DNA from 2 places in the Halobacillus sp. 12SKB genome. Region 2 is predicted to be linked to the other one. Evidence: predicted binding sites of a transcription regulator. Region 2 holds the regulator's gene; the other holds the start of a gene.
What was found. The regulator NrdR, encoded in region 2, represses ribonucleotide reductase genes. The targets are predictions, from matches to a motif close to AACACNATATATNGTGTT.

Region 1 (15,959 bases), 290 kb from region 2:
GACTTCCATTTCTATATATGGCTTGTATCGATTGTCGAGTTGCTCCCGTTCTTTTGTGAAAGAATCCAAACTGATGTCTTCAGACTCATAAAAGGATTCAAGCAATTGAGTTTCTTTTTCAAGATGATGCAAAGAATCCTTCGCCCATTGATGATCGAGCGATCCGACATACGTTTCAATATGTCGTTCCATGCGTTTATAAGCATGAGATAAAGAAATGACCGGCCTCATCGGAAATGTATAATCCGAAACGGTTGTTTCAAAATTCATATCCATCATTTTGTCCATCATTCCAAGCATCATCGTTCCGTGGATCAAGTTGATTCCTATGGAAACGGCTTCATCCCTTGTGTGCTTTCCACGAAAGTGCAGAAGCCCGTTGACAACCAGCCAGGGACTCATGGCCCTGTTTTGTCCGGTCGTCTGATGGACCACTTCATAAAGTCTAGCTGTTCGTGCTTTAGAAATTGCTGTATTGTACAAGCGGTGAAGTTTAGGGGTCCCTGCATGAAGATAAATGCCCCCCGTCTGTTTCTGATCTGTATCGCTGAAGCTCAGCTTCATAGGGACGCCTTCTCGATTCATCTTCTTCATATAATGCCAGTAGAAGGGACGGTTCATGATTTCCTCATCCATCTCATTTGTAAGTTGTACAGTGAAATGGGAAGGGGGATCGTTTATTATTGAACAACCATGAGATAAAAAGAACTGCTTGACGAACGATTTGTATGGGTTTGGGGCATTCAACTCGATTCTCTCCTTTCATTCACCGTATGCTCGACATAACTGACCAAATTGTTGAGTTTGATGTCGACCTCTCCTTGACTTTCCGACTGTTTGAGAATGGACTGGATTTGATGCTCGAACGACCCACCTGGAATTTGCTCAAGAATATGATCGAGGTCACCGACCGCATTTTTGAACATTTCGATCTTCTCATACAGCATCTTCATGATGTGATCCTCGATCGTATCTTTAATCGCAAAGTTGAAAATTTTAACATCGTGCTCCTGTCCGAAGCGGTGAATCCGGCCAATCCTCTGTTCGAGACGCATTGGATTCCAAGGAAGATCGTAGTTAATCATGTGATGGCAGAACTGGAGGTTGATTCCTTCTCCGCCAGCTTCTGTGGCCACCATTACCTGGGCTTTGGTCTTGAACAACTGTTTCATCCAATCCCGCTTGCTCTTATTGAATTTTCCACTGAATGGAACGGAGGTGATTCCATTCTGCTGGAGATACCACTGCAAATAAAATTGGGTGGCACGGTATTCAGTAAATACAATGAATTTCTCGCCTGTATTTTCAATGAGTTCCGTCATCCGCTTTGCTTTCACATGATGAGGAACCTGGCCGATTGCTTCAATGTACTCATCATATATACCTGCTTTTTCTTCCGGTGCTTTTTTCTTCAATTGGTTCAGGGACATGTAACAAGCTTCTCTAGACGAACATAGTTCTTTGGCAAGTGTCAGCCAAGTAAAGGAGGGGTGACTCGCTTTCAGAGCTTCTAAGTTTTTATACATGTTCATTTCTTCCTCAGAGAACGAGAGCCTCTCATTGACGACTTTACGCTTGGATGAATCGAGTCCGGTATCTTTTCTTCGGTTCCGGATCATTAAATGACCGACGAGGGAATGGATGTGTTGGATATTATCCTCATCATCCGCGTTTTCTTTATACTTTTTCTTGAAATCAGTCAGGTTTCCGAGATAACCGGGTTTAAGAATGGATACTAAATTAAACAAATCACTCAGTTTATTTTGAATGGGTGTGGCTGTTAATAAAAGACAATAAGTTTTTTTCAAGGATTGTACGAACTGATAATTTTTCGTTTGGTGGTTCTTTAGCTTATGTGCTTCGTCAATAATGATAAGGTCATAGTCGATATCCAAGATGACTTCTCTATGTTTATCACGTTTAGCCATGTCTATGGAAGTTACGGTCACATCCCATTCATTCCAGGAGGCGTGTTTTTTCCGGGGGGATGCAGCCTGAATATAAAACTTTTCATTTAACTCCTGGATCCACTGGTTTACAAGTGATGCCGGAGTTAAGATGAGGATTTTTTTAGCTCTTCCCCTGATCATATATTCTTTTAATATCAGTCCTGCTTCCAATGTCTTTCCAAGCCCTACTTCATCAGCTAGAATGGCACGTCCATTCATCTGATGGACTGCTGTTTCTGCTGCTTCAATCTGGTGTTCCATAAAATCTACATGGGGAAGGTGTTCAAGAGCAAGGAGGCCGTCGAATCTTGGTACGGTTTTAAATTGAGCGGCCTGATACGCAAGCTTAAAACCATCCCATGTTGTAAGTTTATCAGGGTGTTCCAGGTTCTCGCTTAATATTCCAATAAATCCCTGGTCTGGATGAATTTCAATCATAATAGTAGCCCTCCATCAATAGGAATGATAAAAGATTGCGAATTATTGTAGAATTATCATGTCTTTTGTGAAAGACGCGTGATATAATGATGCTGAAAATATACACAACATTGTGTGAACGTTACACAATAGTATGCCCGGTAAAATCTAGAAAAATACGAAAGCGAATGACTGTAGAGGGAGAGACCACGCCCGTGGCGCCGAAGGAGCAAGCATTCATTTGTGAATCTCTCAGGCAAAAAGACCTCTATAGGACGCAACTCTGGAGAGTGTTTGCATTTTGTGTGCAAACCACCCAAGAAGCAAGCATCAGGTCTTCCTGTTGTGAAACTTTCTGGTGAAACGGACAGAGACTCCCGTGCAAGCGGTGAAGTCTCTTTTTTTATGGGCGAAATCAGTGTAATCAGTGATAAGGAGTGGTTCCAATGGCAGATTTGAAACGAACACCGCTATACTCTGAATACAAGAAACTAGGAGCGAAAACCATCGATTTTGGTGGATGGGATTTACCTGTACAGTTCTCAAGTATCAAAGAGGAGCACCAGGCCACACGAACAGCCGCAGGGTTGTTTGATGTCTCTCATATGGCAGAAGTGATGGTAGAAGGACCGGATAGTCTTCCTTTCCTGCAAAAAATGCTCACCAATGACGTGTCTAAGCTTGAGCCAGGGAAAGCTCAATACACGATCATGTGCTATGAAGACGGAGGAACGGTTGATGACTTGATCGTCTACCATCTTGATCAGGATAAATACCTCCTTGTCGTCAATGCAGCGAACCGTCATAAGGACTATGAGTGGTTGAAAGAACATCAGGAAGGCGATGTAACCGTGGAAGACGTCTCTGATGAATACGTACAGCTCGCGGTCCAGGGACCGAAAGCGGAAGAAGCGCTTCAAACCATTACGGACACGGAACTTTCCAACATCAAGTTTTTCCGTTTTGAACAAGGTGTGACATTGAAGGGCGTCGATGGAAAGGCTCTTGTGTCCCGCACAGGATATACTGGTGAAGACGGGTTTGAAATTTATCTGCATGCAGAATCGGGTGCCCAGCTGTGGCAAGCCATCCTTGAAGCTGGTGCACCGTTTGGGTTGAAGCCGGTTGGACTCGGAGCTCGTGACACACTTCGATTTGAAGCGAACCTTGCGTTGTATGGCCAAGAGCTTAGTAAAGAGATTACTCCCATTGAAGCTGGATTGAACTTTGCTGTGAAAGTGAATAAAGAAGCAGATTTCATTGGTAAAGAAGTTTTGAAAAGGCAAAAGGAAGAGGGACCTGGTCGAAAGCTTGTCGGAATTGAAATGATCGACAAGGGAATTCCGCGTACCCATTACGACGTTCTGGACGGAGAAGAAGTCATCGGTTTTGTTACGACAGGGACCCAGTCACCGACCCTTGGAAAAAACGTTGGTTTGGCACTTCTCAACAGTGAATATACCGCCGAAGGGACAGAAGTAACGGTACAAGTCCGTAAAAGGAAATTAAAAGCGAAAGTTGTTAAAACACCTTTTTATAGAAGATAAATCGAGGGGGATGGAAGCATGGAGTTTCGTTACTTGCCCATGACAGAAACAGATAAAAAAGAAATGCTGGATGTAATCGGTGTCGAACATTCCGATGAACTTTTCTCAGATATACCGGAAAATATTCGTTTTAAAGGCGAGCTGGAAATTAAAGAACCTAAAAATGAATTCCAACTCATGAAAGAATTGACGGAACTTGCAGGGAAGAACGTCAATTTGAAGTCTCACACCTCTTTTCTTGGTGCAGGTGTCTATGATCATTACATTCCGTCTATTGTAGATCATGTGATTTCAAGGTCAGAGTTCTACACGGCTTATACTCCTTATCAACCTGAAATCTCTCAAGGTGAGCTGCAGGCAATCTTTGAATTTCAAACAATGATTTGTGAATTGACAGGGATGGATGTGGCGAACTCCTCGATGTACGATGGTGGAACAGCTCTAGCCGAAGCGGTCAACTTGTCTGCAGGACAAACGAAGAAAAAGAAAGTACTCGTGTCGAAAGCGATTCATCCTGAGTCCTTAGCTGTTATCCATTCCTATGTTAAAGGACCAGGCGTTGAAGTGGTGGAGATTGACCATAAGGACGGTAGAACAGACCTTGAACAGTTAGAAAGAGAATTAGATGAGGACACGGCAAGTGTTGTTATTCAGTATCCGAACTTCTTCGGTCAAACCGAACCGCTGGAACAGGTTAGATCTATTGTAGATACACAGAAAAAAGCGATGATGATTACATCAAGCAACCCCCTCGCTCTAGGATACTTAACACCTCCAGGGGAATTCGGAGCTGATATCGTTGTCGGAGATGCTCAAGTGTTTGGAATACCAGCACAATATGGCGGCCCGCACTGTGGATATTTTGCGACTACGAAGAAATTGATGAGAAAAGTACCGGGGAGACTCGTTGGGCAGACAGTGGATGAAGAGGGTCGTCGTGGCTTCGTGTTGACATTGCAGGCAAGGGAGCAGCACATCCGTCGTGATAAAGCAACATCTAACATTTGTTCCAATCAGGCATTGAATGCTCTCGCTTCATCCGTAGCGATGTCTTCGCTTGGTAAACAGGGACTGAAAAAGATGTCCTGGATGAACATCCAAAAAGCAGCCTATATGAAGAAACAACTTCAGGAAAATGGTATAGAGGTTGTTTTTGATGGTGCATTTTTCAACGAAATTGTAGTCAAATTAGACAGAGATGTAAAAGAGTTCAACCGCAAGCTGCTTGATCGAGGTATCGTTGGAGGATATGACCTTGGTGAGGCAGATGAAAGACTGAAGAACTGTATGCTGGTAGCCGTAACAGAAATCCGGACAAAAGAAGAAATGGATACGTTTGTCAAGGAAGTGGGGGATCTTCATGTCTAATCAGGACTTTCCATTGATATTTGAATTGAGCCAAGAAAGTCGTACCGGCTATAGTTTGCCAGAGTTTGATGTGCCGGAAACGAATGTTGACGATGTAATCGGAGAAGCCTATGTTAGAAAAAGTGAACCGGACCTTCCGGAGGTGAGTGAACTGCAGATTATGCGTCACTACACCGCTCTTTCTAAAAGAAACCACGGGGTTGACTCAGGGTTTTACCCTCTTGGATCTTGCACAATGAAATACAACCCGAAAATGAATGAAGATGTAGCTCGGCTGACTGGTTTCAGTCATATCCACCCTTACCAACCGGTGGAAAGTGTCCAGGGAGCTCTACATCTAATGTATGATTTGCAAGAATCCCTTGCTGTGATCACTGGAATGGATACCGTTACTTTACAGCCAGCTGCAGGCGCACACGGGGAATGGACGGGGTTAATGATGATTCGTGCTTATCACGAAGCAAAAGGAGAAACGAACCGGACGAAAGTGATTGTTCCAGACTCGGCTCATGGTACGAACCCTGCCTCAGCAACAGTCGCAGGTTTTGAAGCGGTAACGGTCAAGTCGGATGAGCGAGGTCTTGTGGACCTGGAAGACTTGAAGCGTGTCGTAGATGAGCAAACGGCAGCGTTAATGCTCACCAACCCGAATACCCTCGGTTTGTTTGAAGAGGATATCGAAGAAATGGCAGCCATCGTGCATGAAGCTGGAGGTAAGCTTTATTATGATGGAGCGAACCTTAACGCCATTCTTGGCTATGCACGACCAGGAGACATGGGCTTTGATGTCGTTCACCTGAACCTTCATAAAACATTTACAGGTCCTCACGGTGGCGGAGGTCCGGGGTCAGGTCCAGTAGGAGTAACGGCAGAGTTTGCTGAATACTTACCAGCACCGATTTTGACGAAGGAAAATGATCTATATGTGTTTGACTATGACCGTCCTCAATCCATTGGGAGAGTGAAACCGTATTATGGGAACTTCGGAATCAATGTACGTGCTTATACGTACATCCGTACGATGGGACCAGAAGGGCTGAAAAAAGTGAGTGAGTACGCCGTCATCAATGCGAACTACATGATGCGACGTCTTCAAGAGGAATTCGATCTTCCATTCGACCGTCATTGTAAACACGAATTCATTTTGTCAGGGAAGCGGCAGAAGAAACTCGGGGTCCGCACATTGGATATGGCGAAGCGTCTCCTTGACTTCGGCTATCATCCGCCAACGATCTACTTCCCGATCAATGTGGAAGAGGCACTCATGATCGAACCCACAGAAACGGAATCCAAAGAAACGCTGGACGATTTCATTGATCGTATGATTCAGATCGCACACGAAGCGGAAAACGATCCTGAAAAAGTGCAGGAAGCTCCTCATACAACGATTGTGAGCCGTATGGACGAAACACAGGCAGCACGTAAACCCGTTTTAAGATACCAAAAAGAGCAATAACAAAACCCGGCGTCCATATCTAGGTGGACGCCGGGTTTTATCTCTTAAACAATCTGGCAGGATACTTGAATACTCAGTTTCGAGGCTTTTATTGAGTGGGTGGGGCTACGGGTAATAGCTCGCTTTCCGGGGAGCGCGGTGAGCCTCCTCGGACTTCGTCCTGTGGGATCTCACCCTGCACTTTTGTCCCGCAGGAGTCTCGCCATTCCCTCCGCCCCCCTTATCATGGAAGATTCTCGAATCCAATTCTAATCATCCACTTCCTTAACCATACGTTCTGATCCTTTTAGAGGTCGTTTCGAAATACTTATATGGTCAAGGGGCGGAGGGAAACGGTGAGACTCCTATGGGACGTGTGGGACAGGTGAGACCCCGGAAGGCGTAGCCTGAGGAGGCTCACCGCCCGCCCCATGGAAAGCGAACCTTTTCTCGGAGCCCCTAGAACCGCCCAATCGTCTCGAAACTGAGCCTTTAAGAAAAGGGAGCAATAGCTTGAGGTGAAGAAAACAAAATCCCGGTTCTTTGAGAACCGGGAGGGTGGTTATTTTTTAGCTTTGATTTTACCATTCCACTTTTTGAAGCCACCTTCAAGCATATTGAGGTCTTCATATCCTTGTTTGTGGAGCATCATTGCGGCACGCGCAGAACGGGCGCCGCTTTGGCAGTATAGATAAACAGGTTTGTCTTTGCGAATTTCAATAAGGCGGTTCTTCATTTGAGACAATGGAATATTTCTTGCCCCTAAGATGTGACCGCCATCAAATTCTTTTGGTTCACGAACATCAATCAACTGGGCTTTTCTGTAGCCTTCGCGGAACTTGTCTTCCGGTAATGTGGTCATGATTTTTCTTGCTTTGAAGAATCTATACAAACCGAAAGCGATAATTAATAGGATCGCTGCGATTAAGATCCATAAATCCATCTTTCCATCCCCCTCATTTCTCTATTCCTTTATCTATTATAGGAGGGAATGATGAGTATTTCAAAAAAATTTTTTTGAAACTTGAGGGGAATTGTTATTTTGTCGAGGATTGTAGAAGGTATAGGGATGCAAATGATGAAAAAGCTGATTCAAACAATAGGGAGCAGGTTTTTCTTTCAATCTCTGGTTTATACGTTTAATATCTCAAGATTTTTCGATTGACAAGTTTCTACATATTCGTTCAACAGCACAATATATGGTGACTGAAAATTATCACAACACAATATATTGATTATCTTTTTGTGGATGTGGTATGTTACTTATATCAAATGAAAATTACTTAGTTTTTAGTTTAAAGGGAGAGATGCAAAATGCAGACGACCACCTCCACAGATGTACACACAAAAATTGACGTGGACCGCCTCAATGCGGATATCAGACAATTTCCACAGGTCCATGAGATTACTGAATCTATGACAATTACGCACAAAGGTGTTTCAAGACTTGTGATGCTGGACAGGTATGCGTTTAAAGATACAGAAAAGTTGACTCTTGCAGAGGGGGATTTCGTTGTTCTTACGGTTAAGGACGACCCTAAGTTTCCTGCTCGGGGATTTGGGTTTATTCATTCCATTGATTGGCAGTCCCATCAGGCCATTGTGAAAGTGGAGGATGAATTTTTAAATGTTCTTGAACATGAAGAGGAACGAAAAACAGGATTGATCAAGCGCAACCTTGATACCATTGATAAACCTCTGGAAGTCTATTACGAGCAGATTGCACTGCGAAATGCATCAGGTCTCTCAGAAGTAGAAACAGACCCTGAAAAGAAACAGCAGAGCTTCAATGACTTCTATGAAGAGTTATCGGAATTGAATTTCATTCCAGCTGGACGTGTTTTGTATGGTGCAGGTTCACAAACTGACGTCACGTACTTTAATTGTTATGTCATGCCATACATTCAAGACTCCCGCGAGGGAATATCGGACCATCGTAAGCAGGTGATGGAAATTATGTCCCGTGGAGGTGGAGTTGGAACAAACGGATCGACGTTACGCCCACGGAACACGCTTGCTAGAGGAGTGAATGGTAAATCATCAGGTTCAGTTTCCTGGCTCGATGATATCGCGAAGCTTACACATCTTGTCGAACAAGGCGGTTCGAGACGCGGGGCGCAAATGATTATGTTATCCGACTGGCACCCTGACATCTTGGAATTTATTATTTCTAAAATGCAAAACACGCGAATTCTTCGTTTCCTCATTGAGAATACCGAAGATGAAACGATCAAGCAGTTGGCTAAAGATAAATTGAAGTTTACCCCTCTCACGGAAACGGAGAAAGACTTGTACCAGAGTGTGGTCAATTATAAGCACATTCAAGGACAAGGAGGATTTACGGACCAAAGCATTCAAGAAGCGGAAGAAAAACTGCACTTGGGTGGAAACTATACCGTCCATAATTCTGAATTCCTGACAGGTGCCAACATTTCAGTGTGTATCACGAATGAATTCATGGAAGCAGTAGAGAATGATGCTGATTATGAGCTTCGCTTCCCCGATGTTGAAAATTACTCAGCGGAAGAAATGGAAACATACAATGAAGAATGGCATCAAAGTGGAGATGTTCGTGAATGGGAAGCTCGCGGATTTGGTGTACGCACGTATCGTACTGTTAAAGCTAGTGAACTATGGAACCTCATCAATATTTGTGCTACGTATTCGGCTGAGCCGGGGATATTCTTTATTGATAATGCCAATGAAAAAACAAATGCCACGGCCTATGGACAGAAGGTAGTTGCTACGAACCCTTGTGGGGAACAGCCGCTTGCCCCTTATTCTGTTTGTAATTTGGCTGCTGTTAATTTGGCAAATGTTGCAGACAAAGACCGTAAGCAGGTCGACTTTGAAAAGCTTAAGAAAACGGTACGCCGCGGCGTGCGTTTACAGGACAATGTCATTGATGCAACTCCATATTTCCTAGAGGAAAATAAAGTACAGGCCCTGGGAGAACGAAGAATTGGACTTGGTGTTATGGGGCTGCATGACTTGTTGATTTATTGTGAAACGACTTATGGATCAGAAGAAGGAAATCAACTGGTCGATGAGATTTTTGAAGCCATCGCAACTACGGCCTACCGTGAGTCCATTGAGCTTGCAAAAGAAAAAGGAAGTTTCCCATTCTTAACAGGAAAAACGGATGCAGAGACGAAAGAGCTGCGAGAACGTTTTGTTCAAACTGGTTATATGAAGGAGATGCCTGAAGATATACGCCAGGATGTATTGACGTATGGTATTCGAAACTCCCATCTCTTAACTGTTGCACCTACAGGAAGTACAGGTACAATGGTAGGCGTAAGTACGGGTCTTGAGCCTTATTTTTCATTCTCCTATTATAGAAGCGGTCGATTGGGCAAATTTATCGAGGTTAAAGCTGATATTCTTCAGGAATACTTGGATGCTCATCCAGAACAAGATCCAAATGAGCTGCCGGATTGGTTCATCACAGCAATGACTATGACACCCGAGGCACACGCGGATACACAGTGTATTATACAGCGCTGGGTGGATAGCAGTATATCCAAGACAGTCAATGCTCCGAAAGGGTACACAGTTGAAGAAGTGGAACGAGTGTACCAACGACTATATCGTGGTGGAGCCAAGGGTGGTACGGTGTATGTCGATGGAAGTCGAGATAGTCAAGTATTATCTTTGAAAGCAGAAGAAAATGACTTCGAGGGAGAACAGACGGAACTGTTTGAATCTGAAGACAAAAAACCCCATGTTGTTCTTATGGATACCATCCATGAACTCGATAAGACTAATGTTACGATTGGATCTGAAGTAGGAGATACTTGTCCAGTCTGCCGTCAAGGTACGGTTGAAGATATCGGTGGTTGTAATACTTGTACAAATTGTAATGCCCAACTGAAGTGTGGATTGTAAATAAAAAATAACCGGTCGTTTTTTACGGCCGGTTCATTTTTTACTCCGATTTATTAAGTTCCTGCTCTAACCACCTTGGTTTTAGAGCTTCCCAAATCCAAATGCACAGAAATTCATAAGTACAGCCCTTGCTTGTCACTGGTAGGAATCTGGTGTATCATTTTAATGTGCAAACATATGCTATAAAAACCGTCCGTCATATTATGTATGGCGTGTACATAAGACAGGGTATTGGGGGTTCAACATGCCGACACCTAGCATGGAAGATTATATTGAACAAATATATATATTGATTGAAGATAAAGGGTATGCACGAGTTTCTGATATTGCTGAAAATCTCCAGGTGCATCCGTCATCCGTGACGAAGATGGTTCAAAAACTTGACCGGGACCAATACTTGAACTATGAAAAATATCGCGGATTGATCCTGACACCAAAAGGAAAGAAAGTTGGCAAACGCCTCGTATATCGTCACGAACTATTGGAGCAGTTCTTAGAGATTATCGGGGTCGATCAGGAGAACATCTATGATGATGTTGAGGGTATTGAACACCACATGAGTTGGAATTCCATCGACCGCATAGGCGATCTCGTTCAATATTTCGATGAGAACCCAGAGCGAGTGGAGTCATTGAGAGAAGTCCAAAAAAAGAATGAAGAACAGAATGATGAGTAAAAAGACGCATGGGATCCCATGCGTCTTTTATTTGCTGTTAAACTTGTGCTCCGAAACGACAGGGCAAGATCTCTTAAATATATTGGATGTGTTTTGGGGTCTTTGATAATTTTCAGCAATCTTTCCTCACCGGGTCCAGCCCCTGATTAGTTAAGGTAAGGAAGCGATTAAGTGTCAGCGAAAGACATGATTTAGCACTATGAATAACCTTACATTTCAAATCGGCTGCTTTCGTTCTAATTTGCCAAACGCGTGTTTATAATGAAGTAAAGTGGGGTGAAGCAGGATGAAAGTGGACGGAGTTTTTTCCGGTGGCGGTGTGAAGGCCCTTGCTTTCATTGGGGCTCTTGAAGAACTGGAAGAGCAAGGGTACACATTCAAACGAATGGCCGGAACATCCGCTGGTGCCATTTTAGCGAGTTTGACAGCTGCCGGCTACACAGCTAAAGAACTGAAGGAAAGACTCAATAATCTTTCGTTTCTTAGTCTAGTAGACGTTCCATTGACAGATCGCCTGTTTCCATTTATGAAATGGCTTCTTTTGTATTACCGGATGGGGCTTTATAAAGGGAATCAGTTGGAAAATGTTCTTGAGGAGTGGCTTGGTGAAAAGGGTGTTCGTACGTTTGCGGACTTACCGCCTGGGTCTTTAAAAGTGATATGTTCTGATCTGACACAGGGGAGAATTGTTGTCATACCTGATGATCTGAAGAAAGTTTACGGCATAGATCCGGCTACCTTTTCAGTAGCAAAAGCAGTAAGGATGAGCTCGGGACTCCCCTACTTTTTCATTCCCGTTAAAATACATGGGAAACGTGGTAGATCCATTATTGTAGATGGTGGAGTGTTGAGTAATTTTCCTCTGTGGATTTGGGAAAAACAGGACGGCTGCCGTACCAGACCTGTAATTGGAATGAAGTTAAGTGATGAACCAGATAAACTACCTGAACAGAAAATTAAGAATGCGATTCAAATGTTCCACGCCCTTTTTAAAACGATGCAGCAGGCTCATGATGCAAGGTACATTTCCAAGGCTCTAAGTAAGGATATTATCTTTATCCCGGTCAGTGGAGTGGAAACGACGGATTTCGATATGAGCAAAGAAGAAAAAGAAACTTTGATGGAATTAGGTCGGGAACATGCGGGTAAATTTTTAAAAAGGTGGAGCCGTTGATACTATAATTAAGAAATAAAAAATCGAGCCATTAGAAGGTGGCTCGATTTTTTCCTTTGCTTTTACTGCCTTCAATAACACGAAGCTGTGGACCGTTCACGCGTTTGCGGTTTTTTCGACCTAATGGTGAGGCCTTGGTCTGTGCTTTGGCTACAGGGCTTTTTTTAATTGCGGGGGTTGGCTGCTTGTATTTTTGTTTGGATTGCTTGACCGCCTGCTTATATTTTTTCATTTCATTTCGGTTTCCACCTGCCGCTCCTCCAAAGCCGCGTTTGCGGAGGAAGAAGAAGTAGATGGCTCCATAAATGAGAGCGGCGATTCCGATCATCGTGACGATCGAAGTGAGAAAGCCAGTCGTGTTTGTAAACAGCTGAATGCCAACGAAGAAGATAGCTAAACCGATCAACGTGTAAATGACAGGAGTCATCCAATTACGCATGATATTTTCCTCCCTTCTCGTAGTGGTCGACTATGAATATCTGGTTATTGAACTATACCCTTATTTCAACACTATTCATCATCAGATGCGGCGGATGGTAGGCGGTTATGTGCTATTTAAGATTGTTTCCTTTATAGAATAAAATATGCAGCCCCATCTTAATTTTTGAATGGTGGAAGAGTACGTTTTAGTAAACTCTTTCCTTCAAGCGGGCTGTTTAAACAATAGAATAATAAAATTGGTTGGACTTCTATTTTACCTCAAATCTCCATGAATCACTAGCCCAACAATTGAAAAGAGCATGAAAAAATTGGGGTTGGTTAAAATGAGAATAGAGGTGATGAAAATGGCTGAAAAACAAAAAGATCAAAGACAACAAGAGCCACAGCAAAGTGTCATATCAAAAGCATTAGTCACAGGTTTTACCGCCGGAGTTTTATGGAGTGGTTTAGGGACAATCGCTTATTATTTTAATTTCACAGAGGTGTCTCCTGCCTCCTTCATATTTCGATCGTTCTGGCAGACGGAATGGACCGGAACATGGCTTGCTGAAGTGTTAGCCATTCTCATTGTAGGTATTCTATCTTTAGGAACGGCCCTCGTTTACTACCTTCTCTTGAAAAAAAGGAATGGAATTTGGCCTGGGGTCTTTTATGGAATCGGGCTTTGGGCGATTGTTTATTTTCTATTGACTCCGATCTTTCCGGCAATCCCGGCTTTCATGGAACTCAATAGTGATACATGGGTTACAACCGGCTGTTTATTTATTTTATACGGTGTTTTTATCGGGTATTCCATTTCCTATGAATACAGGGAGTTCAATGAGACAGTGAATTCTTATTCAAATCAAGGGAGAGTATGATAAACTTAAAGTGTATGACAATTTTGGAAATGGTGGGATTGTTGAATGGGGAAGAAGCGGCTGTTTTTAATCAATGGGCCGAATTTGAATATGTTAGGCAAAAGAGAGCCGGCTACGTATGGAAAAATGTCTCTCGAAAATGTTGTGGCATTGGTCAAGCAAATAGCCGCCGACCAGGGGTTTGAGGTGACATCTTTTCAATCCAATCATGAGGGGGATCTCGTAGACTGGATTCAGCGAGCGGAAGAAGAAGCTGATGGAATCATCATTAACCCAGCAGCCTATACACACACAAGCATCGCTTTACGTGATGCCGTCAGTGCCATTTCAAAACCTGTGGTAGAAATCCATATATCAAATGTCCATGAACGGGAATCTTTCCGCCATATTTCGATGTTAGCACCGGTATGCTCAGGACAAGTGGTCGGATTTGGAATTGATGGCTACCGATTAGCGACATTGGGGCTGATCCAAAAGATAGAAAGTGAAGGGAGAAATCATTCGTGAGTAAACTTTCAAATTTAAGAAAATCGCTGGCTTCAAAAGAATTAGACGGTCTTTTAATTATGAGTCCGAAAAACAGAAGGTATATATCAGGTTTCGTAGGCTCTTCCGGAGCTCTTTTAGTGACAAGGGATGAAGCTGTTTTAATTACAGACTTCCGCTATACAGAACAAGCGGCAGAGCAAGCCAAGGAGTTTGAGATCCTTGAACATAAAACGCCTATGCCGAAAACGGTAGCCGAAAAAGCGAAAGAACTAGGCTTGAAACGAATCGGGTTTGAAAAAGATCATGTCACCTACACCCTTTTTGAACAATATGAAGAAGCATTAGAAGCAGAGCTCGTTCCTACATCAGGCCTTGTGGAAAAATTACGCTTGATTAAGACGGATGAGGAGATTAGTATATTAAAGGATGCCGTTAAGATTGCTGATGATGCTTTCGAACATATTCTTGGTTACATAAAGCCTGGTGTGAAGGAGATTGATGTATCGAATGAACTTGAGTTCTTCATGCGTAAGCAGGGGGCGACCTCCTCAAGTTTTGATATTATCGTTGCATCAGGTTACCGTTCAGCTCTTCCACACGGTGTTGCCTCTGAGAAGGAAATCCAATCCGGGGAGCTTGTAACGCTTGATTTTGGGGCCCTTTACAAAGGATATTGTTCTGATATCACAAGAACTGTAGCTGTGGGCGAAATCAATGATCAGTTAAAGGAAATCTATGATACCGTTTTGCAGGCCCAGTTAAAAGGGATGGAAGGAATAAAAGAAGGCATCACCTGCAAAGAAGCGGATGCACTGACACGTGATTACATTAAAGAAAAAGGGTATGGCGAGTATTTCGGTCATTCCACGGGCCATGGAATCGGTCTGGATGTCCATGAAGGTCCTGGATTATCCTTCCGTTCCGATGTCACTCTTGAAGAAGGTATGGTCGTTACGGTTGAGCCGGGCATTTATGTTCCGAACGTCGGCGGCTGCCGGATCGAAGATGATACAATCGTTACGAAAACAGGAAATGAACGATTGAGCAAGTCTACCAAAGAATTAATCACGTTGTAATTAAAAGGAGGAAGTCAAATGATTTCAGTAAACGATTTTCGTACAGGTCTGACAATTGAAGTGGATGGGGATATCTGGCAAGTGATGGATTTCCAACACGTGAAGCCAGGAAAAGGAGCGGCATTTGTTCGTTCAAAACTTCGTAACCTGCGTAATGGAAATATTCAGGAAAAAACGTTCCGCGGCGGTGAAAAAGTAGAGCGTGCTCATATTGAAAACCGTAAGATGCAATATCTTTATGCGAATGGTGATATGCATGCGTTCATGGATATGGAGACATATGAGCAAGTAGAAATCCCGACAGCTACCATCCAGGATCAATTAAACTATCTAAAAGAGAACATGGAAGTTCAAATCCAGTCTTATGAAAGTGAAACAATCGGTGTTGAACTACCGAAAAACGTTGAGCTGGAAGTTACAGAAACGGAACCTGGAATCAAGGGTGATACAGCAAGCGGAGGTACGAAGCCTGCAACGCTTGAAACAGGGCTTACTGTTCAAGTACCTTTCTTCATTAATGAAGGAGAAGTGCTGGTCATCAGTACAACAGATGGCAAATACGTATCCCGTGCATAATTTTGATCTTCGAAAAGGACTTGTCCAAACAGGGCAAGTTCTTTTTTTGTGAAAACATTTCTG
Region 2 (15,959 bases):
ATTAAATTAAGGTTAACATTACTTCGATAGAATACCTTTGAAACCCTTTCATCCAAGGTGTTTTCTCTTTTTGGCAGAAGCTTCCCTCGCTTCTGCCTTTTTTTGTTTCGATTCCGTTAAAACCTTGTAAAAATACGCCCCTATACTTCCCATTCAAAATCCAATCCCTTAAACCAATATTCCACTATACAGCAGGATTGTTGAAGTCTCAATTTCGAGTTGTACTCGGGGTTCGTTCCCTGGTGAAGCGTCAGGGATGGCTCGGAATCCAATCGTCCAGCTCCATCGCACTGGCACTCGTGTCTACAAGGGTGGGTCCGCATTTGAAAACTTTCCTGTGTGGGAGTGCCGAGCTTCTTTGGGCGGTCTGAAGCCCTAAGGGATACCGCTTATCTCCTTTCTCAACGAAACTTCCCAACCCCTTTTCGATGTTGGAGAGAAACGAACCCCTTCACTGCGTCAGGATGACTTTCACTATGCTGGTGTTAATAAGCATAAAGCGCTCTATAACAACCTTTTCGCATGCAGAGTAGCTTCCAAGGGAGTTAATTCCCCTCCGCCCCACCCACTAAACAAAAGTCTCGAAACGGAGTCTTCCACAATCGGGAGCTTTAGTTATGAAAAAATGGAGGTTACTTTTTTGAAACCTTTTTGTTACATAAACGTAATTATAGTATCCATAAAGATAAAGGGGAAGTCGATATGAGTCTTAGACAACTATACAAATGGACGGGCCTTGTTGTCGTAGGTGTGTTATTAATTATCGCTCTTATAACGACATGGTACACCGTAGATGAATCAGAACAGGCCGTGGTCCTTACGTTCGGAAAAGCTGAAGATGGCATAACAGAACCAGGCTTGCACTTCAAAATGCCATGGCCGATCCAAGAAGTAGAAAAAATGTCGAAAGAAACGTTCAGCTTGGATTTCGGTTTCGATGACAGCGGAGAAGAAACGGATAAAGTAACGATGATTACAGGTGACGATATGATTTTACAGGCCGATCTCGTCGTCCAATGGAAGATTACGGATCCAGCTGCTTATTTGTTTGCCTCGGAGAAACCTGAACAGGTTTTATTTAATGCCACATCTTCTTCACTTAGAGGTGTCATTGGAAGTAGTGAAATTGATGAAGCTCTAACATCTGGTAAAGCTGAGATTGAAAATGAAGTGAGAGAAGGATTAGTCAGTTTAATTGATAGCTATGAAATTGGTGTATCCATTATAGATGTACGTCTCCAGGAGGTCGATCTTCCCAACAAGGAAGTGCGCTCTGCGTTTACAAAAGTGACAGACGCTCGTGAACAAAAGCAAAGTAAAGTGAATGAAGCGGAGAAGTATGCCAACCAGAAACGTGAAGAAGCGCTTGGTGAAAAGGACGCGATTATTCAAAGGTCGGAAGGTGCGAAAGTAGAGAGAATTCAACAAGCAACGGGGGCTGTTGCTAGTTTTAATGCCTTGCTTGAGGAGTATCAGGGGAACGAAACGATTACCCGTGAGCGTCTTGTGATGGAGACACTTGAAGAAGTACTTCCAGAGGCTAATGTATACATTATGAATGATGATGGAAACACAATGAAATACCTGCCATTAAATCAAGGAACCGTTCAAAATGTTGTACCTCCTAGTTCGGCTGAAGATGAGGAGAGTGAAGAATCATGAGTGAAGAAATCTTTAATGAAAATGAAAAACAAAAGAAGGACCTCAGAAAGTACGTGAAAGCTGGAGTCACATTACTTGTCATTATAGGGATTCTCCTTATAGGTATAAATTCAATTGTGATTGCTAAAGAAGGGGAGTATAAGGTCGTTCGCCAATTTGGAGATGTTGTGAAAATTCACGAAGAGCCGGGGCTTAAGTTCAAGATCCCATTAGTACAAGAAGTATCCACCCTCTCTAAAAAGAAGATGGTCTACGATGTGGATGAAAAAGAGATCACCACTTTGGATAAAAAGCGGATGATTATCGATAATTATGCCATATGGAGCATCACTGATCCCGAAAATATGATTGCTAATGCCAGGACTGAGATGAATGCAGAAGCGAGAATGGGAGAGTTTATTTTCTCCATTGTTCGATCTGAATTAGGGAAGATGAATTTTTCTGAGATTATTAATGAGGAAGAAAGTTCCAGAGGCGTATTGAATGAAGAAATTACGGCCAAAGTTAACGAATATTTGCAAAGAGATAATTATGGCATCGTTGTAGATGACGTGCGAATAAAGCGCTCTGACCTGCCGGAGGCAAATGAGGAAGCGGTTTTCAATCAAATGATTACAGACCGTGAAAAAATAGCTCAGCAGTACTTGTCAGAAGGGGAAGCGGATAAGAGTAGAATTCGCGCAGAAGTGGATCGGGAAGTACAGGAAATGTTGTCTACAGCCCGGGCAAATGCTGAAAAAATACGAGCAGAAGGAGAACAGGAAGCTGCTCAGATATACAACAATGCCTTTTCTCAAGATCCTGAGTTCTACCAACTTTATCGAATCCTGGAATCTTATAAGAAGACGATTGATGGGGAGACGACCATTATTCTTCCTCAGGATTCTCCTTATGCTGAATTACTTTTAGGTTATTTTGAATAAACGATCAGGCGCGCCTTTTTCCTCTCTACTGTAAACGTGGTAGAATGATGAAAAAGGCGTTTTTTATATAGTAATGGAACCTCAGAATCCATTGAAGAAATATACATTGATTCATTAAACCAACGAAGACTAAGGAAAAGAAACAGATGGAGATCATCGAGTATCATCTATAACGAGGAGTGAGCCAATGGCTGAGAAAGTGGTATTAATTGATGGGAACAGTATTGCGTACCGGGCATTCTTTGCATTGCCTTTGTTGAACAATGATAAAGGCGTGTACACGAACGCCGTGTATGGATTTACAACTATGTTGTTGAAAATTCTGGAAGAAGATCAACCGGATCATCTGCTCGTTGCTTTTGATGCTGGTAAAACAACATTCCGTCATAAAACTTATGAGGATTATAAGGGTGGCCGGCAGAAAACTCCTTCTGAACTATCTGAACAATTCCCTGTCCTCAAGGAACTCCTGGATGCGTTTGAAGTCAATTATTATCAGCTTGAGAATTATGAAGCGGACGATATCATAGGAACTCTTGCGACACAGGCGGGGGAAAAGGGCCTTGAAGTGAAAGTGATTTCAGGGGACAAGGATCTCCTTCAACTTGTGAATAAGAACATTACCGTGAGCCTGACGAAAAAAGGGATTACTAATGTGGATACATACACCCCTTCTTTCCTTATGGAGAAGATGGAAGTCCGTCCGGATCAGATTATTGACCTGAAGGCGCTCATGGGAGATAGTTCTGATAATATTCCTGGTGTCCCCGGGGTTGGTGAGAAAACGGCGGTCAAACTTCTGAAGCAATTTGATACGCTGGAAAACCTTTATGAGAACTTAAGTGATGTGAGTGGGAAGAAGTTGAAAGAAAAACTGGAAACAAATAAGGAAGAGGCGTTGATGAGTCAGCAGCTGGTTACCATCGAGCGTGAAGCCCCGATCGAAATCAACATCTCTGATATTGGTTATTCCGGTTATCAATCTCAAAAAGTGAGCGAGTTTTTTAAAGAGCTTGGATTTCAATCGCTGCTTTCCCGTGTCCAGGAAGGCGGTGCAGAATCTGAAGAAGCTCATGAACTCCCGGAGATTGATGTAGAAGTGGTCCAGGAATTAACAGCAGATCTTTTCACAGGGGAAGAGGCGGTGGTGGTCGAAATGCTTTACGACAATTACCATACGGCACCAGTGGAAGGCATTGCTATTGTGAATGACCAACGAAAATTTGTCCTTACAATGGAAGATGCTAAAAACTCGGACGCGTTTCAAACGTGGGCAGAGAGTGCAGAAAATGAAAAATGGGTCTTCGATGCAAAACGGACGTGTGTGGCTCTTTTGCGTCATGGGATTGAGATGAAGGGGATCACGTTCGATTTATTGCTTGCTTCTTATTTGATTAACCCCGCAGAGAATAACCATGATATTCCTGCGATAGGCCACCGTTTAGGTGAAACAGCCGTCAAATACGACGAAGAAGTGTATGGAAAAGGCGCTAAAATGAAACGTCCAGATGATGATCAGGACTTCTATGAGCATATTGGCAGAAAAGCATCTCTTCTTTATAACATGAAAGAGGATATGGAAAAGAAACTGAAAGAAAATGAACAATATCAGTTATTCAGAGAACTTGAAATGCCATTAGCGCTTATTCTTGGTCGGATGGAGCATCGTGGTGTATGTGTGGACGTTGAGAGGTTGGAAAATATGGGGGAGGAACTGGAAGAACGGTTGAATAAGGTTGAACAGGAAATTTACGAACTTGCAGGAGAGAAATTCAACCTCAATTCCCCTAAACAACTAGGGCCGATTTTATTTGAGAAGCTGGAGCTTCCGGTTATCAAAAAGACGAAGACCGGTTATTCCACTTCTGCGGATGTTTTAGAGCAATTGGAAGATCAACATGAGATCATCCCTAAAATCCTTCTTAACCGTCAGCTCAGGAAGCTGAAGTCGACGTATATCGAAGGTCTTCTCAAGGTCGTTCATGAAGAGACGGGGAAAATTCATACACGCTTTAACCAAGCTCTTACACAAACCGGGCGGTTAAGTTCTACGGATCCTAACTTACAGAATATTCCGATCCGCCTTGAAGAAGGGCGTAAAATAAGACAGGCCTTTATTCCATCTCAAAAAGGGTGGGTCATGTTTGCGAGTGACTATTCTCAAATCGAACTTCGTGTCCTCGCCCATATTGCTCAGGATGAAAAGCTTATGCAGGCATTTAAAGAAGGGGAAGATATTCACACCCAGACAGCAAGTGAAGTTTTCGGTGTATCAAGAGACGACGTTACAAGTGAAATGAGAAGACAGGCGAAAGCAGTAAACTTCGGGATCGTTTACGGAATCAGTGATTATGGTCTGTCACAAAGCCTTGGTATTACTCGGAAAGAAGCGCAGGCTTTCATTAATAAATATTTTGAGAGCTATCCTGGAGTCAAATCTTACATGGATGAGACTGTAAGGGAAGCAAAAGAGACAGGATATGTATCAACATTTATGAACCGTAGACGATACCTGCCTGACATCAAGAGCCGGAATTTTAATAAACGCAGCTTTGCCGAGCGAACGGCGATGAACACCCCCATTCAGGGAAGTGCAGCCGATATTATTAAAAAAGCGATGATTGACCTTGAAGAAAAACTTCAAGACGAGAACATGCAAGCCAAAGTCCTCCTTCAAGTGCATGACGAATTGATCATTGAAGCACCAAAAGAAGAAGTGAAACATCTAGAAGAGATTGTATCCTCTGTCATGGAAAATACCGTTGATTTAGATGTTCCTCTAAAAGTCGATTCTTCTTATGGGGACACTTGGTATGATGCAAAGTAAGAGGAGAATGAAACGATGCCAGAGTTACCTGAGGTAGAAACAGTCAGAAAAACATTGAAACATCTCGCTTTAGGAAAAGAGGTTGAAAAGGTATCCGTGTTTTGGGGGAATATCATTAAACAGCCTCAAGACCCCAAAGAGTTTGAGCAGTTATTGGTCGGGCAGACCATTCGAGATATCGATCGTAAAGGAAAGTTTTTAATCTTCCATATGGATGACATTGCACTCGTTTCCCATCTGCGAATGGAGGGGAAGTTTGGTGTTTACGAGGGTGCGACCGAAAAAACGAAGCATACCCACGTGATCTTCCATTTTACAGATGGAACAGAACTTCGATACAACGATGTGCGGAAATTCGGGACCATGCACGCTTTTCCAAAAGGAATGGAGCTTAAAAACAAACCGCTTATTCAATTAGGACCTGATCCGTTTAATGAAGCTTTCACCGTGGATTATTTTTATGAGAGGCTTAGGAAAACATCTAGAAACATGAAAGCGGTCCTGCTTGACCAATCGATTGTAGCAGGCCTTGGGAATATTTATGTAGACGAAGCCCTCTTCAGGGCAGGCATTCATCCTGAGCGTATCGCCAATACTCTGACAAAAATTGAGGTTGAAAAGATTCGTGAAGCAAGTATTTCCGTTATCCTTGAGGCTATTGAACAGGGCGGAACGACCATTCGCTCCTACTTGAACAGTCAGGGAGAAATCGGGATGTTTCAGCAGAAGCTCCGTGTTTATGGAAAGCAGGATTTAGAGTGTCTTGAATGTGGCACACCGATTACAAAGTTGAAGGTCAGCGGAAGAGGGACTCACATCTGTCCTAAGTGTCAACCTTTACACACTACTAGGTAAACCCCCATATACTATCCCACAGCTTAAGATATGAAGGTGTGGGATGCATGGGGATTGGGATGTTCATTTTTTTGTTCGTTACAGCAGTCAGCATCGATAGCTTTGGAATCGGCTGCGTCCTGGGTTTAAAAAAGGTCGGCCTTACTTTAAGAGGCGTCTTTTTAATTGCGAGTGTCTCCGGTTGTATGTTTCTTTTGTCCTCTTATTTTGGACATTTGCTGGCAGCGGTCGTGGCAGCAGAAGACGCCGAACGCGTGGGGGCACTTGCATTAATCGGTATCGGGATCTATTTTTTATGGCAATTTTTTAAGAAAGAAAAGGATAGTGAGGAAAAGAAAGAGCCTTGGCTTAATCCAGCAAAAGTACTGAACGACCCCTTAGCGGCGGATGTAGACCACTCCGGTGGCATCCAAGGGAAAGAAGTATGGCTGCTGGGAGCAGCGCTGTCCCTTGATACCATTGGAGCTGGAATCAGCGGAGCGCTCATTGGAATTCCTATCTTATTTACAGCGGTCATGATTACCGTAGCGACTTTCTGCATGCTTGGGTGTGGAATTTTGAGTGGTTCAAAGCTTAGTGATAAAGCGGAAAGCTTGTCCATTTTACCTGGAGTGTTACTTATCATTATCGGGCTGATCAAGTTGTCTTAAGGAGGTGTCAGGATGACTTTAGTCATCGGATTAACAGGAAGTATTGCAAGTGGTAAAAGTACCGTAGCAGAGATGTTCAAGAACATGGATATTCCTGTTATTGATGCCGATCAAATATCAAGGGATGTCGTCAAACCTGGTGAACCTGCCTATCAAGAAATAGTAGAAGCTTTTGGAGAACAGGTGCTTCAAGAAGGCGGGGGTCTGGATCGGAAAAAACTCGGCAAGATCGTCTTCAGTGACGAAATGAAGCGGAAACAGCTAAATGGCATTGTTCACCCTAAAGTAAGGCAAGAGATGATCAGGCGGCGAGAAGAGTATAAGCAGAAACAATATCAAGCAGTCGTCCTGGATATTCCATTGCTGTTTGAAAGCAACTTAACCGATTACGTAGAAAAGATCCTCGTTGTGTATGTGGACGAAAAAACACAATTGGAACGCTTGATGGAAAGGGATCAGTCGGGGCGAGAGGAAGCTGAAGAGCGGATTCACGCACAGATCCCAGTGAAAAAGAAAGCAGAAATGGCGGATGCGGTCATTGATAATACCGGAACAATTGAACAAAGTTCACAGCAATTAAGAGACATACTTCAAGGTTGGTACATCGTATAATAACACGTCTGAGTAGACGTGTTATTTTTTGTGGAAAGTTTTCGTTCTGTATGTAAAACCGCTTACAATATGTTATACTAATCTAGGAATTACAGAGTAAAAGTATATCATATATAGGGGGCTGGAACAGCATGGGGAAAACAAAGATTGCTATTAACGGGTTGGGAAGAATTGGTCGCATGGTATTTAGAAAGGCTGTGGCGGATGAATCTATGGAGTTGGTCGCCGTTAATGCAAGTTATCCAGCTGAAACAATTGCTCACATGATTAAATATGACAGTGTGCATGGTCGTTTTCAAGGAGAGGTCAATGTCGTAGATGGGGACTTAGTCGTTAATCGGAAAAAAGTGAAACTGTGTTCAACAAGAAACCCATTGGAACTTCCATGGGATGAAATGGATATTGATATTGTTATTGAAGCAACGGGCAAGTTCAAAACAAAAGAAGAAGCAGGTCTTCATTTAGAGTCTGGAGCAAAAAAAGTCATTATTACAGCGCCTGGAAAACAAGTGGATGCGACAATTGTGATGGGTGTTAATGAAGAAACATATATGCCGGGGAGTCATGATGTCATTTCCAATGCTTCCTGCACAACCAATTGTCTCGCCCCTGTAGTGAAAGTGTTGGAAGATGAATTCGGGATTGAGAATGGTTTGATGACAACGGTCCATGCCTTCACCAATGATCAGAAGAATTTAGATAATCCACATAAAGATTTACGAAGAGCTCGCGGGTGCACTCAATCCATTATCCCGACATCAACAGGTGCAGCCAAAGCCTTAGGAGAAGTGATCCCGAGTCTTCAAGGGAAGTTGAATGGTATGGCCTTACGCGTACCGACGCCAAATGTATCTCTTGTTGATCTTGTCGTCGATTTAAAAAGGGAAGTTACGGCCGACGAAGTAAATGAAACATTTGAGAGAATGGCTAAGGGTGAAATGAAAGGGATATTGGAATACAGTGAAGAGCCACTCGTTTCCATCGATTACACGACTTCATCATCCTCAGCGATCATAGATGGTTTATCTACACAAGTCATCGATGACCGTAAAGTAAAAGTACTGGCCTGGTATGATAATGAGTGGGGATATTCCTGCCGTGTGGTAGATCTTGCTAAGTATGTCGGGAACATGATGAAAGAAGAGAAAGAGGCACGTGTTTCATAAATGACCGGAACCCTATTGCATCTATGCCCCCCATGGGAGCAGTAAGAATAGTTGTACAAAACCCAGTAAAATATTTCTTGCAAATTAAGGGTAAACCATATATACTTTCTCTTGAACTTCTGAATTTCATATAAATTCATGTCTACTCAAAGGGTTAGGACCTCTCAGGACTAACTTTCCCCCGTGGTAGTTCATGGCTGTTATTTCAGAGGTATTGAAGTGAATGTACAAAGGGGGATCCTTAATATGGATACAATGGGAAGACACGTAATTTCTGAATTATGGAATTGTAATGAAGAAAAATTGAACGATATGTCGTATATAGAACAAGTCTTTGTAGATGCAGCTCTTAAAGCTGGTGCAGAAGTGCGGGAAGTCGCGTTTCACAAATTTGCTCCTCATGGCGTTAGTGGAGTAGTCATCATTTCTGAATCACACTTGACGATTCATAGTTTTCCAGAGCATGGATATGCAAGTATTGATGTTTACACATGCGGAGACCGCATTGATCCTAATGTTGCCGCTCAGTACATCGTCGATGCACTAGAAGCGGGTAAGAATGAAACAGTAGAAGTACCAAGAGGAATGGGACCTGTAGAAGTACAGCAGTCTCGTGCCCTATAACGTAAAAAGAAGCCGCGCAGGATTCCTGCGCGGCTTCTTTTTACATTCATCTATATAGTTAGTTGCTCTGTGCTATTCGGTAGTAATTCCTTAAGACCATCTTGAAATGTTCGATGGAGTATAGGGTCCTAAGGGAAGGGCCAGTCTAGTTCAGACACAATCACTAAAAACTGTAAAAGAACCTTAGGTTTCAATAATCATTTCTTATTTTCATAAGTCATGTTAAAATAAAGGGAGATTATGTCGAATGGAATTGAAGGGGTTAGGTAAGTGAAAGCATTTATTTCCAGGTATTTCAGCAACCATTCCGAGACGAGTGAAGAGCATAAGGATTCAGCGCTTGTCACACACTATTATAAAGCCAAGCATGATGATCTTTTCCGTGCTGTTGAAGGGTTGTTTTCGTCGCCTTCAGAAATTGTAGCAAGTTCTAAAGAACGTGGAGAACTGACCGTGAAATATAAAGGGAACAGACGCGCGTTTATAGTGGCCACAATCATAATGGTACGCCCATTTCGAACGGCCGTTGACTTTTCTGTCACCACGGACTCAGGAGGTCCTGTTGATTTTGGACACAGCCGAAATCTAATCGTTCAGCTTTATAAAAAATTGGACAGTCAGTTCACAACGGTGGATCCTTCCTGAGTACTGCCGAAAAGAAGATGATGTGGAGTTGATCATACGTGAAGTGCCCGAATTGCCACTATAAAAGTACAAAAGTCCTTGATTCCAGGCCGATTGAAGAAGGACAGGCGATCAGACGACGCAGAGAGTGTGAACAATGCCAATTCAGGTTTACAACTTTCGAACGGATTGAAGAAGTTCCACTGATTGTCGTGAAAAAAGAAGGCACAAGAGAAGAGTTCAGTCGTGAAAAATTGATGCGTGGACTGATTCGAGCTTGTGAAAAGAGACCAGTGGCCGTGGAGGAACTGGAAAGAGTAACAATGGATATCGAGAAGGAATTAAGAAATCGTGGCGTTTCTGAAGTCATGAGTGAAGATATCGGTGAAATGGTGATGGAGCGTCTGTCCGGCATTGATGAAGTTGCTTATGTTCGTTTTGCTTCCGTATATCGACAGTTCAAGGACATCAACGTTTTCATTGACGAATTAAAAGAATTAATTAAACATGAAGACAATGAATGAGCCTGTTTCGGCTCATTTTCTTTTTCTGGGATCTTAGATTTTGGAGGCAGTCAGTTGTTTTAAATTTGAAACGAATGATTGCTTCCTGTTTGAAATACAATGAACAAGCTTTAACGATTGAAGGAGGTGGAGGCGGTGAGTTACTCTATTGGCAAGCTGCTCCCCGTGGACGGATTTAAGATTATACGGAATGGAGAGCTGCCTCGAAGTTTTCATCGTTCCTTATCACATTTATATCAGCCGATTATAGGGAGGTTGGCGGTTTCGCTATACCACGTCCTGATATCGGAATCGGACATGATTGAAGGGGGGCAGGTACAGTCTCATCATACATTGATGTCTTACCTTTCTGCTCCTCTGGACAAAATTTATGAGGCGAGGGGGAAGTTAGAGGCTATTGGACTACTGCGAACGTTCCGCTCGATTGATGAGGATCAGCAGGCAGTATATCTGTACTCCATACACCCTCCTTTTTCTCCTGAAGAGTTTTTTCTTGATGATATGCTCTCGTTGTTGCTGCATCATGAGTTGGGAAAGGAAAAGTATGAGCGCTTAAAGAGCCGTTTATTGAATACTGGACAAACGCTTGATGGTTTCACGGAAGTAACCGCCACTTTTGATGAAGTCTTCCATAATAAAATGATTGAAACTGTGCAAAGAGAAACGGAAACCATTGCGAAGCAGCAAAATCATCAACAAGAATCCAGAGGCCCCGTAGCATCTATGGATCGAGTAGATTTCAATTGGCTGAACCATGCATTAAAGAAGCGCATGTATCCATCAGAACAAATATTGACTGGTCGCAACAAAAAGTTGATTGTCCAACTGGCGACGTTGTATGACCTTTCTAACACGGAGTTGGAAAAAGCGGTCACGTGGGCTATTGATGAAAACCATTATTTAGTGGAAGAAGAGTTGAAGGCGGCCTGTCATGATTTTATGAAAGAACAAAAAAATGACAGTCAGCGGAATTCGGCTCTAGACCGAAGAGAGAAAATGAAAGTGGAAAACAAGTCAGCCAATGGTACGAAAGAGGACCAGTTTATACAAATGCTGGAGGAAATCTCTCCTAGGGAATTGCTTGAGGATGTTTCCAATGGTAACCGTGCTTCTGAACAAGACCTGAAAATGATTCGTGACGTGATGACAGAACAAGGGATTGAACCCGGTGTTATGAATGTGCTTGTTCATTACGTATTATTAAAAACAGATATGAAATTGTCGAAACCTTACCTTGAGAAAATCGCAAGTCACTGGGCAAGGAAAAATGTAACGACCGTGAGACAAGCGATGAACCTGGCTAAGGCGGAGCATCAGAAATATCAGCAATGGGGCAAACAGAAGTCCCAAAAACGTAAAAACCAAAAAGAAGAAGTCATTCCAGCCTGGTTCAAACAACAGGACGTGCCGCAGCATGAGGAAAAGGAAGCGGTACAAGTTAATACGGATGACATAGCTGCAAGGATTAAGAAGCTGACGAACAAAGGTAATTAAAAGGGGGGATACCAATGGAACCTATTCAACAATCATTAAAAAAATGGATGCGTAACAATGAGCAGTTTCAAAAACGAATGAATCACATGAAATCGGAAGTTATGGAATCCTCAGAAGTGAAAAAGTTGATGCAGGAGCATGAAGAATTAACGGAAGAAGCTATTGAGAAACAGTTGATAAAACTCTATGAATACCGAACTCAATCAAAAAACTGTGAGAAATGTCCAACACGTGAAGAATGTATCAACATCCTTCCAGGTTATGTTCCAAGAGTAGAAGTGGAAGGTTCTGATGTGAAGTTGATTTATGATAAATGTCGTCGTCAACGGAAACATGAACAGCAGGAAGAGCAGAAGTCTTTAGTTAGAAGTCTCCATATGCCACGTGAAATTCTTGAGGCTTCATTAGAACGGATGGATCTTCAAGACCCGGATAGGGGAGCTGCTGTGGAACGAACCGTCCAATACATTGAAGGTCTTAATGATGAACTGCCAAGTAAGGGACTTTACTTTCATGGGCCATTTGGTGTGGGAAAAACTTATTTCCTGGGAGCTATTGCCAATGAACTAAGCTCTAAAAATATTCCTTCCATGGTCATCTACATGCCGGAATTTGTAAGAGAAATTAAAGCATCCATCAAAGACGATTCTATGAATGAAAAGATTGAGGCATTCAAAGAAATTCCTGTTCTCATGCTCGATGATATCGGGGCGGAATCTCAATCTGCGTGGTTTAGAGATGAAGTCCTCGGAAGTATCCTCCACTACCGAATGATGGAAAGACTTCCGGTTTTCTTCACATCTAACTACAATTTGAATGAGTTGGAGAAGGTGTTGATGACGAGTAACCGTGGAGATGTAGAACAAGTAAAAGCAAAAAGAATTACAGAGCGGATCCGCCAACTGAGTGAAGGCGTCCACGTGAATGGGCGGAATAGGCGAGGATAACGATTATAAAAAAGAAGACAATAGCATGATTCCCTCCCTTGTCACATAAATATAACAAGGAATAGCCAACTTTATGTCATAGGTGCGTCATCTTTTAATGGTTGATTTTCAGAGGCTTGTCCTTGAGGTCGTCCATTGAACATAGAAGTTGAATGAAGTCGGGACGAGGGGGAATTTTGGTGTTTTGCATTCATTTTTCTAATCGTACGGAAGCGATCCTATTCTATAATGCGATTGTCTCAGAACAAAAACTTTGGATCTTCAAGGAACACAAAGACGGGTTTGATGTGAAGTTGATGAATGCTTCATTGAATGGAGCGGCTTATGTGCAGGCCATCCGCGCCTTTTTGCAAGTCATTCGGAAAAGGAAAATGCTCGGATGGATGGAAGGGGTATTAAAATATCGGTACTACTACGAGGATCCACAAGAAGTTCAACGAATGCTTGAAATTGGACAAGACTTTGAAGATAAACCACCCGCAGGACTCCAGTTGCCACCGATTTACCACTATTTACGAGCTTTTATACAGGATTATTTGATTGCCAGATGTTTTGTGGAGTTTGATGAACTCAGTGCGGCTTGTTTGCAGTCCGTCCATGACTCGCTTATTGAATACACCGGTAAAATCATTGACGAATATAAACAAGAAGAGTCTTATCAATTAATGGTGGATTCATGGCGTTATCGCGTCCATCATAAGGACACAGGCGTGCAGTTGCTTCATTTGCTTGATGATGGTCGTTTGACCTACTATCATGATGAAGGGAATCCGATCAGTGAATCAGAAACAAAACTATACATGAAGCAATATCCCGACGAAAGCATTGCTCATCTGCCGATTGAATGGCCGGTCACCCCGGCTCTTGCTCATGCCCCTGATGAGTTGATTATCTATTCAGATGAAACGGACCATTCAAATTTAGAGTTATTGATGAATATTTTTGAAGAAAAAGCTTCTTGGAGGCCCAAATCACAATTTCCTTTTAAAATGGGTTGATTTCCTTTTCCTAAATGGATATAATAACGTACATATCTAAACAACGGCTTGGAAAAGGACACGAACATAAAGTGACTCAAGACCAGAGAGAGGAGCCAACGGCTGGAAGCTCCTTGTTGACGGCTTTATTGTTTACCACCTTGGAGCTCTGTCTGTGAACATACGATTAGTAATGGACAGCGTCTGATCCGCGTTAAGGAGAACGAAGCCGCATGGTTTAACCTTGCGGGAATTTGGGTGGAACCACGAGTGATAACGCTCGTCCCTTAGCATATAAGCTGAGGGACGGGCGTTTTTTATATTTATTTTAGATAAAGGAGTGTTAAACATGTCGAATGCGATTCAAATCAAATTTCCAGACGGTAACATTAAGGAGTTTGAGAGAGGAACGACAGGTGAAGAAATCGCACAATCGATCTCCCCTGGCTTAAAAAAGCAAGCGTTGGCGATCAAATTAGACGGCGAACCTTACGATTTAAGAAGGCCGATCGAGCAAGATGGAGCTGTTGAAATCTTGACATATAAAAATCCTGAAGGTTTGGAAGTGGTGCGCCACTCTTCCGCTCACTTGATGGCTCAGGCGATTAAACGTCTATATGGCAACGTGAAGCTTGGAGTCGGTCCAGTCATTGAAAACGGCTTTTATTATGATATCGACATGGAAGAATCCCTTACACCAGAGGATCTTCCTAAGATCGAAAAAGAAATGCAGCGCATCGTTGATGAGAATTTAGAAATTGAACGTATCGAGCTTTCCCGTGAAGAAGCGATCGAAAAGTATAAAGAGATCGGTGATGACTTGAAGCTTGAGCTAATCGAAGCGATCCCTGAAGAAGAGCAAGTGACAATCTACCAGCAGGGAGAGTTTTTCGATTTATGCCGCGGAGTTCATGTCCCGCAAACAAGTAAAATCAAAGTCTTCAAGCTTTTGAGCATTTCTGGTGCGTACTGGCGTGGAGACAGCGACAACCAAATGTTGCAGCGTATTTATGGTACAGCTTTTGAAAAGAAAGCTCACCTTGATGAGTATCTGAAAATGCTTGAAGAAGCAAAAGAAAGGGATCATCGTAAGTTAGGAAAAGAACTCGACATTTTCACAGTCAATCAAAAGGTTGGTCAAGGATTGCCGATGTGGCTTCCGAAAGGAGCGACAATCCGTCGTACCATCGAACGGTACATTGTAGATACAGAGGAACGTCTTGGATATGACCACGTGTACACACCTGTTCTTGGAAGCGTGGATTTGTACAAAACAAGTGGACACTGGGACCATTATCAGGATGACATGTTCCCGACAATGGAAATGGACAATGAAGACCTCGTCCTTCGTCCAATGAACTGCCCACACCATATGATGATCTACAAAAATCAATTGCACAGCTATCGTAATCTTCCTGTGCGTATTGCGGAGCTCGGCATGATGCACCGTTACGAAATGTCCGGCGCACTAGCAGGATTGCAGCGTGTACGCGCGATGACATTGAATGACGCACACATCTTCGCTCGTCCGGATCAATTGAAGGATGAATTCAAACGTGTTGTTCGTCTTGTTCAGGAAGTGTATCGTGATTTTGGTATCAATGATTACTACTTCCGCCTTTCCTACAGAGATCCTGAGGATAAAGAAAAGTATGTCGACAATGACGCGATGTGGGATAAAGCCCAGGCGATGTTGAAAGAAACAATGGAAGATATGGAGCTTGAGTATGTGGAAGCAGAAGGGGAAGCGGCCTTCTATGGTCCAAAACTCGATGTTCAAGTGAAGACAGCTCTTGGAAAAGATGAAACATTGTCTACGGTTCAGCTTGATTTCCACCTGCCAGAGCGCTTTGATCTGACATACGTTGGGGAAGATGGAGAAGATCACCGCCCGGTTGTTATTCACCGTGGAGTGGTATCAACTATGGAACGCTTTGTTGCTTTCCTTATTGAAGAATATAAAGGTGTATTCCCGACGTGGCTCGCTCCTGTACAGGCGAAAATCATCCCTGTTTCCGCAGATGTTCATCTTGATTATGCGAAGAAACTTGAAGATGAGTTGCGTGAAGCGGGC

Region 1: a site for NrdR is predicted at 7,906-7,923, ahead of ACQ4XT_RS12345 (vitamin B12-dependent ribonucleotide reductase). Genes of this name have one in related genera too.

What each region holds. Positions count from the first base shown of each region.
Region 1 covers NZ_JBRFWR010000001.1:2,533,125-2,549,083, forward strand. Annotated here, with positions in the region: gene ACQ4XT_RS12315 (YqhG family protein) at 1-747, opposite strand, end outside; gene ACQ4XT_RS12320 (DEAD/DEAH box helicase) at 744-2,387, opposite strand; glycine riboswitch at 2,555-2,644, shown strand; glycine riboswitch at 2,648-2,739, shown strand; gene gcvT (glycine cleavage system aminomethyltransferase GcvT) at 2,813-3,913, shown strand; gene gcvPA (aminomethyl-transferring glycine dehydrogenase subunit GcvPA) at 3,932-5,281, shown strand; gene gcvPB (aminomethyl-transferring glycine dehydrogenase subunit GcvPB) at 5,274-6,737, shown strand; gene ACQ4XT_RS12340 (rhodanese-like domain-containing protein) at 7,279-7,659, opposite strand; gene ACQ4XT_RS12345 (vitamin B12-dependent ribonucleotide reductase) at 8,031-10,604, shown strand; gene mntR (transcriptional regulator MntR) at 10,849-11,280, shown strand; gene ACQ4XT_RS12355 (patatin-like phospholipase family protein) at 11,567-12,454, shown strand; gene ACQ4XT_RS12360 (SA1362 family protein) at 12,486-12,893, opposite strand; gene ACQ4XT_RS12365 (YqhR family membrane protein) at 13,234-13,755, shown strand; gene aroQ (type II 3-dehydroquinate dehydratase) at 13,801-14,262, shown strand; gene ACQ4XT_RS12375 (M24 family metallopeptidase) at 14,259-15,320, shown strand; gene efp (elongation factor P) at 15,339-15,896, shown strand.
Region 2 covers NZ_JBRFWR010000001.1:2,247,778-2,263,736, forward strand. Annotated here, with positions in the region: gene hflK (FtsH protease activity modulator HflK) at 703-1,662, shown strand; gene hflC (protease modulator HflC) at 1,659-2,585, shown strand; gene polA (DNA polymerase I) at 2,773-5,412, shown strand; gene mutM (DNA-formamidopyrimidine glycosylase) at 5,428-6,267, shown strand; gene ytaF (sporulation membrane protein YtaF) at 6,327-6,917, shown strand; gene coaE (dephospho-CoA kinase) at 6,930-7,529, shown strand; gene ACQ4XT_RS10830 (glyceraldehyde-3-phosphate dehydrogenase) at 7,661-8,695, shown strand; gene speD (adenosylmethionine decarboxylase) at 8,942-9,319, shown strand; gene ACQ4XT_RS10840 (cytosolic protein) at 9,590-9,964, shown strand; gene nrdR (transcriptional regulator NrdR) at 10,003-10,467, shown strand; gene ACQ4XT_RS10850 (replication initiation and membrane attachment family protein) at 10,603-11,961, shown strand; gene dnaI (primosomal protein DnaI) at 11,976-12,908, shown strand; gene ytxC (sporulation protein YtxC) at 13,088-13,906, shown strand; gene thrS (threonine--tRNA ligase) at 14,235-15,959, shown strand, end outside.